One region of the Amycolatopsis sp. w19 genome, then DNA from elsewhere that is predicted to be linked to it. Evidence: riboswitches for the same ligand, from Rfam matches in the RefSeq annotation. Region 1 holds a riboswitch; the other holds the start of a gene.
What was found. Region 1 has a riboswitch for S-adenosylmethionine ahead of thrC (threonine synthase). Riboswitches for the same ligand answer to the same signal wherever they lie in the genome.
Positions count from the first base shown of each region.

Region 2: another riboswitch for S-adenosylmethionine. It lies ahead of ACSMFO_RS09910 (methionine ABC transporter ATP-binding protein); the one in region 1 lies ahead of thrC (threonine synthase).

Region 1 covers NZ_JBPQFM010000004.1:204,831-208,976, forward strand. Annotated here, with positions in the region: gene ACSMFO_RS11625 (ComEC/Rec2 family competence protein) at 1-964, shown strand, start outside; gene thrC (threonine synthase) at 981-2,246, opposite strand; SAM riboswitch class I at 2,260-2,393, opposite strand; gene holA (DNA polymerase III subunit delta) at 2,529-3,512, shown strand; gene rpsT (30S ribosomal protein S20) at 3,565-3,825, opposite strand.
Region 2 covers NZ_JBPQFM010000003.1:466,819-470,964, forward strand. Annotated here, with positions in the region: gene ACSMFO_RS09900 (GNAT family N-acetyltransferase) at 75-647, opposite strand; gene rsmA (16S rRNA (adenine(1518)-N(6)/adenine(1519)-N(6))-dimethyltransferase RsmA) at 688-1,539, shown strand; SAM riboswitch class I at 1,781-1,871, shown strand; gene ACSMFO_RS09910 (methionine ABC transporter ATP-binding protein) at 2,085-3,095, shown strand; gene ACSMFO_RS09915 (4-(cytidine 5'-diphospho)-2-C-methyl-D-erythritol kinase) at 3,218-4,146, shown strand, end outside.

The DNA.
Region 1 (4,146 bases):
CTGGCCGGATGGCTGGTGGGGCGGACTTTTGGCGGCCGGACTGCTCGCCGTGCTGCTCGTCGTCATCCGGTTGCGGCACGGCCGGATCCTGCTGGCGATCGCGTTGGCCACCGGGCTGGTCGTCTTCGTACCGGTGCGGGTGCTGGCACCGGCGTGGCCACCGCCGGCGTGGAACGCCGTCGCCTGTGACGTCGGACAGGGCGATGCCGTCGTCCTCGCCACGGGTGAGCAGGGGAGGGCCGTCCTGGTCGACACCGGGCCGGAACCGGGACCGGTGGACGAATGCCTGAACAGGCTCGGTGTGGACCGCGTGCCGCTGATCGTATTGAGTCATCTGCACGCCGACCACATCGGAGGTCTCGGATCCGTCTTCGAGGGCCGGTCGGTCGGAGCGGTCGCCGTCGGCCCGGGACGGGCTCCGGCGTGGGCGTGGCAGCAGGTCGCGGACGAGACGGCGCGCCGCGGGATTCCCTTGCTGGAGCTGGAGATCGGACAACGGCTGGAATTGCAGGCGTTGTCACTCGACGTTCTGGGGCCGCGTTATGTCACCCGGCGCTCGGTCCGTGAACAGGACGGCACGGTGATCAACAACGGTTCGGTCGTCCTGCGTGCCGGGACCCCGGCGGGCCGGTTGCTGCTGACAGGCGACATCGAGCTCGCCGCGCAGTCCGACCTGATGGCCGAGGGTGCCGATCTGCGTGCCGAGATCTTGAAGGTCCCGCATCACGGAAGTCGTTACACGGCACCGGATTTCCTCAACGCCGTGGCCCCGCGGGCCGCGCTCGTGAGCGTCGGTGCTGGAAACACCTACGGTCATCCGAACAAGTCCACTTTGGACAGCCTGGTGGCCGTCGGCGCGTCGGTCGCCAGGACGGACACGGACGGCGACACCGCGGTGGTCGCCGACGCGCGAGGCATCGCCCTGGTACGCCGGGGTGAGCCCCGTGGCCCGCCTCGTTCCTGAGGCGGGCCACGGGAACTCAGATACCGAGAGCCTCGCGGACCGCGTCGGCCGAGGCGCTGACGGTGGCCTTCGGGCCGATCTTGTCCTCGACGGCGTCGAGGGTCTTGAGGCCGTCGCCGGTGATCAGCAGGACGATCTCCTCGTCCGGGTTGAGCTTGCCGGTCTCGATGAGCTTCTTGGCCGTCGCGACGGTCACGCCGCCCGCGGTCTCGGTGAAGATGCCCTCGGTGCGGGCGAGCAGCCGGATACCCTCGACGACCTCTTCGTCGGTGACGTCTTCGATCGCGCCGCCGGTGCGGTTGACCACGTCGAGCACGTAGGGGCCGTCGGCCGGGTTCCCGATCGCCAGCGACCGGGCGATCGTGTCCGGCTTGACCGGCTGGACGACGTCGTGACCGGCGCGGAAGGCCGCCGAGACGGGGGAGCAGCCGGTGGCCTGCGCGCCGAACACCTTGTACGGCGTCTCGTCGACGAGGCCGAGCTGACCGAACTCGCGGAAACCCTTGTCCACCTTGGTGAGCTGGGAACCGGAGGCGATCGGCACCACGATCTGGGAGGGAAGCCGCCAGCCGAGCTGTTCGGCGACCTCGAAGGCCAGCGTCTTGGAACCTTCCGAGTAGTAGGGCCGGACGTTCACGTTGACGAACGCCCAGCTCTCCTGCTCGGCGGCGAGCTGGGTGGCGAGCCGGTTCACGTCGTCGTAGTTGCCGTCGACCGCGATCAGGTCACCGTCGTACACGGCGGTGGTGAGGATCTTGGCGCGTTCGAGGGTCTTCGGGATCAGGACGACCGACCGCCAGCCCGCGCGGGCCGCCGCGGCGGCGACGGCGTTGGCCAGGTTGCCGGTCGACGGACAGGCCAGCACGTCGAACCCGAATTCGCGGGCGGCGGCCAGCGCGACGGCGACCACGCGGTCCTTGAACGAGTGGGTGGGGTTCCCGGTGTCGTCCTTGACCCAGACCTTCTTGACGCCCAAGGCTTTCGCGAGCCTGTCGGCCTGGATGAGCCGGGTGGCGCCGGGTTCGGTGTTGGGGATCTCTTCGACGTTCGACGGAACGGGAAGGAGCTTCTTGTAGCGCCAGATGTTCTTCGGTCCGGCTTCGATGTCCTCGCGGCGCACGCGGCCGAAGTCGTAGGCGACCTCGAGCGGCGAGAAGTCCTCGGCGGAAACGAATTCGGGGGCGAGCGGCTGCCGGTGTCCCTCTTCCTTCGACACCAGTTCGACGGCCGGTCCGAGATCCGGGGTCTTGGTGGTGGAGGTCGTGCCGAGGGTTGCGGTCATCGCGAGGTTCCTTTCCTCATCTGCCCCGCCGGTGGCGGGCCGGAATTGGCACCGTGTTCGTCAGCTATCCCGCGATCGCGGGATGACAGGCTGACGCCGGTTGCCGGGGCTTCATCGGGCCGTTCCCTCTGCCCCTCTGGATGAGCGGTATTCGATTGTCGGCACGCGTGTCATCGCGTCGCCTCGCCAACACCGTACGACATGAGCCTCAGGTGGGGCCACCGTGCCCGGAACACATCACCGGACAAAGCACACGAGAGGAGGAGTGGCAGGATCGTCACCGTGACGACGCAAGCTTCCGCCCCATCGCCGCTGGTCCTGGTTCTCGGTGAGGAAGAGCTGCTGATCGAACGTGCGGTCCGCAGTGCTTCGGACGCGGCCAAAGCAGCGGATCCGACGGCGGATCTCACCCGGATCCGGGTGTCGGACCTCACAGTCCCGGCGCTCGCGGAAATGGTCAGCCCCTCGCTGTTCGCCGAGGGCAGGGTGATCGTCCTCGAGTCCGCGCACGACATCTCGCAGGAACTCGCCGACGGGGTGATGGCCTACGTCAAGGCGCCCGCCGACGGCATCGTGCTCGTCGTCGTGCACAGCGGAGGCGGCCGGAGCAAGGCCGCGAAAGGGCTTCCGGCCGCCTTGAAGAAGGCGGGCGCGGAGGTCGTCGAGTGCCCGAAGCTGACCAAGGCCGCCGAGCGGGAATCCTTTGTCCGCAACGAGGTCCGCCGGGTCGGCGGGAAGATCGACGGTGCGGCCGTGCTCGCGTTGATCGACGCCGTCGGCTCGGATCTGCGTGAGCTGTCGTCGGCGGCGACCCAGCTCGTCGCGGACGCCGGCGGGGCGGTCGACGAGCAGGCCGTCCGGCGCTACCACCGTGGTCGCGCGGACGTGAACGGTTTCGCCGTCGCCGAGAAGGCCGTCGCCGGTGACAAGGCGGCGGCGCTGGAGTCGCTGCGCTGGGCGATGCAGCTGGGCGTACCGCACGTGCTGGTCGCGGACGCGCTCGCCGACGCCGTCCGCACGATCGCACGGGTGTCCGGCGCCGGTCGCGGCAACCCGAATCAGATGGCGGGCGAGCTGGGGATGCCGCCGTGGAAGGTGCGCAAGGCCCAAGGGCAGGCCCGCGGCTGGGGGCAGGACGGTCTGGCCACCGCGATGAGGGTGGTCGCCAGGCTCAACGCCGAGGTCAAGGGGGTCGCGGCCAATCCGGAGTACGCCTTGGAGCGGGCTGTCCTGGAGGTCGTCGACGCCCACGGCACAAGCCGCTGAGAACGGCGAAGGGCCCCGGCGACGTGAGTCGCCGGGGCCCTTCGAAAGCCGATCAGAGAGAGTTCGCGCGCTTCGCGAGCGCGGACTTCTTGTTGGCGGCCTGGTTGGCGTGGATGACGCCCTTGGTCACGGCCTTGTCCAGCTTCTTGGCCGCGTCCTTCTGCAGCTCCAGGGCCTTGGCCTTGTCGCCGGCGTCGGCGGCCTCGCGGAACTTGCGGATCGCGGTCTTCACCGAGGACCGGATCGCCTGGTTGCGCTGACGCGCCTTCTCGTTGGTGGTGATGCGCTTGATCTGCGACTTGATGTTGGCCACGGGGGCGCTCCTCTTGAATCTCTCGGTGGTTTCACCGCCGCGCTGTGACCGGCCCTGCGTGCTCGTGGAGCGGCGCGGGTTTCCTCCATGACGGAATGCCACACGACGGTGAAGGGCAAGCTTAACAGCCGTCCCGGCGCGGCTCGCGCCAGCCTCGGGCGGGCTGCTTGCGGTACGGTGAAGATCGTAGTGCCTAGGGTTCCGCCGCCTGCCCGTTCAGCGAAACACACAATCAGGGCAGACGGGACCGGTCCGAGCGGCACCATCGGCGGAGCCGGAAGCACCGCCGTTCATCTGACGGGACAAAAGCCTGGAGGACCG
Region 2 (4,146 bases), on a different contig from region 1:
GCTGACCTGCGCCGATCACACGGGAGTGGGATACGTGTCGGTTCGAAAACGCCATACGGATGGTGGCGGCGGGATCACGGCTCCGCGCTCAACCGGTCCCACTCCTCGCGGAGCACCCCATAGACGACGGCGTCATGCACGCCTCCGGCCCAGCGTCGCGCGCGCCGGAACCGGCCTTCCTCCACGAATCCCAGCCGCTGCCCGACGGCGATCATTCCTGGGTTCCCCGAGAATGTGGCGAAGTCCAGGCGGAGCGTGTCGGTGCGAGCGAACAAATAGGTCGTCCACAGGCGCAAGGCCTCGGTGCCGTACCCGCCGCCCCAGTACCGCTCGTCGTAGATCGCCAACCCCATCCGCCGCCAGTCGGTCTGCCTGCTTTCCCAGTACCAGCTGACCCTGCCGATCAACCTGCCGTCCTTCAGATCGCATACGGCGAGGCTGGTGCGAGGATCGACGGGCTCGGTCTTGGGCGTGGTGAGTTCGCGTGCCGTCGAGTCGGCCGCCGCCGCGGTCGGGGTGCCGAAATAGGGCCCGTTCGTTTCGTGCCAAGGCCGCGTGGGATCGAGTAGGTCGCGAAGCGGTCGGAGGTCGCTCGGCCTCCAGTCGCGCAGCCGGACTTTCTCGCCTTCGAGTACGACGTCGTCCACCGGCCAATCGTGGCCCACCGGGGCTGGTTACGATCGTCGGGTGACTGAACTGCTCGGTCCTGCGGAGATCAGGGCGCTGGCGGCCGAGCTGGACGTACGGCCGACCAAGAAGCTCGGCCAGAACTTCGTGCACGATCCCAATACGGTGCGACGCATCGTCGACCTCTCGGGGGTCGGCGAAGGCGACGTCGTGCTGGAGGTCGGGCCGGGCCTCGGCTCGTTGACCCTCGGACTGCTCGCAACCGGCGCCGAGGTCGTCGCGGTCGAAATCGACCCCGTGCTGGCTGGGCGTTTGCCGGATACCGCGGCCGAACGGGGCGGGGCCGAACGGGGCGGGGCCGAACGACTGACGGTCGTCGGCGCGGACGCGTTGCGGATCACGTCCGACGACCTGCCCGCGCGTCCGACGGCCCTCGTCGCGAACCTGCCGTACAACGTCGCGGTTCCGGTCGTGCTTCACCTGCTTGCCGAACTGCCGTCGCTGACCAGCGGTCTCGTGATGGTCCAGACCGAGGTCGCTGACCGGATGGCGGCCGGCCCGGGGAGCCGGACTTATGGCGTCCCCAGCGTCAAGCTCGCTTGGTACGGAAAGGCGCGCAAGATCGCCGCGGTGCCTCGCGCGGTGTTCTGGCCCGTTCCGAACGTGGACTCCGCGCTGGTCGCTTTCGAACGGGGCGAGGTGGTGTCGTCCGTGGACCGGGAGCGATTGTTCGCGGTGGTCGACGCCGCCTTCTCCCAGCGGCGGAAGACTTTGCGTGCCGCGTTGGCGTCATGGGCCGGTTCCGCCGAACGCGCGGGGGAGCTGCTCGAGAAGGCGGGAATCGACCCCAAGACCCGCGGTGAACAGCTGGATGTCCACCAGTTCGCGCGGATCGCCGCGGCCGCCGGTTGATCGCCTGCCTCGGATGTGACCGGCACCGCGTGAACGTCAGCCGCGTCAGGTCGGCACGTGCGTAAGCCTTCTCGATCTGTATGAGCGGCGTTGTCTTAGCAGGTAGCGCGCCTGGCGCAAGTCGAAGACGCCTGACTGTGTTCCATTATCTGGACGGCCGATCCTGTATGATGGACGCGACCAGACGTGTGATCTGCGCCTACGTGCTTGCTTTCATCCAGTGGGATCGGTTTTACTCAGTGAGCCATCCCGAGCGACTGAGAGACCTGGCTCGCCGAAGTCGCAGCAACCACCCTCCACAGGGCAGGTGCTACAGCCAGGACCGATGGAGGCTGTGCCTAATGAACAGGGTCACCCACCCGCTCCTGCTGACCAGGCGACGTGTCGTCGATGAAGGTCGCCGCACGGTAAGTGCGTGTCGACGCTCCACCGTTACTGCCTGAGTCTTTCTCCCTTACCTCTGAAAACCGTCCGTTTCCGGACGGTCACTCGGTGACGGTCGGCGCGCTCGAAAGAAGCAGCGCCCCATTCGCATGGAGCCTCTCGTGATCACTGTCGAAAACCTGTCCAAATCCTTTCCCCTCAACGGAAATCCCGTCGTCGCGCTGCGTGACGTGAGCGTGGACATCCAAGCGGGCTCGCTGTTCGGAGTCGTCGGCCCAGCCGGCTCCGGCAAGTCGACCCTCGCTCGGTGCATCGGTCTTCAGGAGCGTCCCGACCGCGGCGTCGTCCGCCTCGACGGCCTCAATACCGGGACCCTCGACGGACGCCGTCTGCGCGAGATCCGGCGGCAGGTGGGCGTCGTGAGCACCAAACCGGAATTGCTCGCCGAGCGCACCATCGCCGGCAACATCGCTTCGCCGCTCGAACAGCTCGGTCTCGACGGGCCGCAGCGGCGCAACCGGGTCGGTAACCTGCTCGACCTGGTCGGGCTCACCCCCCGGGCGGGGCAGCGGCCGGGCGACCTGTCCGAAGGGCAACTGCGCCGAGTGGCCATCGCCAAGGCGCTGGCCGCCGGGCCGTCCGTGCTCCTGGCCGACGACCCGACCGCCGGCGTGCAGGCCGAGGAGTCCGGCGCGGTCCTCACCGTGCTCGACCGGGCCCGTGCCGAGCTCGGAGTCACCGTGCTGCTCACCACTCCCGACGCCGGCGTGGTTCGCCGTGTCTGCGACGACGTCGCGGTTCTGGAAGCCGGGGCGATCATCGAACGCGGGACCGTGCTCGACCTGGTCTCCGACCCGAACAGCCGTACCGCGCAGGCGCTGCTTCCCGCGATCGAGACCGGGCGTGCGCAGGCCTCGAAGTACGACCGCGCGGTGGACGTCGTGCTGGTCGGCTTCGCCTCGGTCGGTGCGTTGCTCCCGGAGGCCGCCGGTCGCTTCGACGTCGAACTCGCCACCATCGGCGGCGGCCTGACCCGGATCGGCGACACGCCGGTGGGCCGGTTCCGTCTCGGTGTCCGCGGTGAGCGTGCGGACGCCGCGCTTGCCTGGATCGCCGAACGCGGCGGCCACGTGACCCACCCGGTCCGCGGACCGCAGGGTGTCGCTGCCTGATTCCTCCACGAACGGGCCGCCCAGGACGAAATCCGTCCGGGGCGGCCCGTTCGTGTCCGACTCGTCCTGTTCTCTTTTCTCCTGGTGACAGCGCAAGTGGAACGGCCACGTAGGCTTGACGGGTGCTCGCCGTCGTACCGCCCCCAGTAACCGTCAGGGTTCCCGCCAAGGTCAACCTGCACCTGTCGGTCGGTGACGTACGCCCGGACGGTTACCACGAGCTGGTGACCGTGTTCCAGGCGCTTTCCTTGACCGACGAGGTGACCGTCGCGGTCACCGAGGATCCCGGTGTCGAGGTCTACGGTGAAGGCGAAGGCACCGTACCGACAGGGGCCAACAATCTCGCTTGGAAGGCGGCGCAGGCGCTGGCGGCACACGTCGGCAAGGCGGACGGCGAGTCCAAGGTCAGGGTCGTGCTGCGCAAAGGCATCCCGGTGGCGGGCGGGATGGCCGGTGGCAGCGCCGACGCGGCCGCGACCCTGGTGGGGCTCGCGTCGCTTTGGAAGCTCGACATCTCCCGAGACGAACTGGCGGGTATCGCCGCGAAGCTCGGCAGTGATGTCCCGTTCGCGCTCTATGGCGGGACCGCGTTGGGCACCGGCCGAGGTGAGCAGCTGGTGCCGGTCTTGTCGCGGCATACCTTCCATTGGGTCCTGGCCTTCGACCAGCGTGGTCTTTCGACGCCGAGGGTGTTCGGCGAGCTGGACAAGTTGCGTGAAGAGGGCAGCCCGCCGCGGATCGGTTCGCACACTCCGGTGGTCGAGGCGCTGGCGTCCGGTGACCCGCGGCAGCTGGCGCTGCTTCTGGGTAATGACCTTCAGGCGGCCGCCGTCTCGTTGCGGCCGGGGCTGCGTCGTACCTTGCGGGCGGGGGTCAACGCGGGCGCGCTCGCCGGCACCGTCTCCGGCTCCGGACCGACCTGTGCCTTTCTGTGCGCGGATGCCCAGTCGGCCGTCGAGGTCGCCGCGGAGCTGTCCGGCGCGGGTGTCTGCCGCACGGTACGCGTCGCGCACGGGCCGGTGCCCGGAGCGCGGCTGGTCGGCGGCGACGA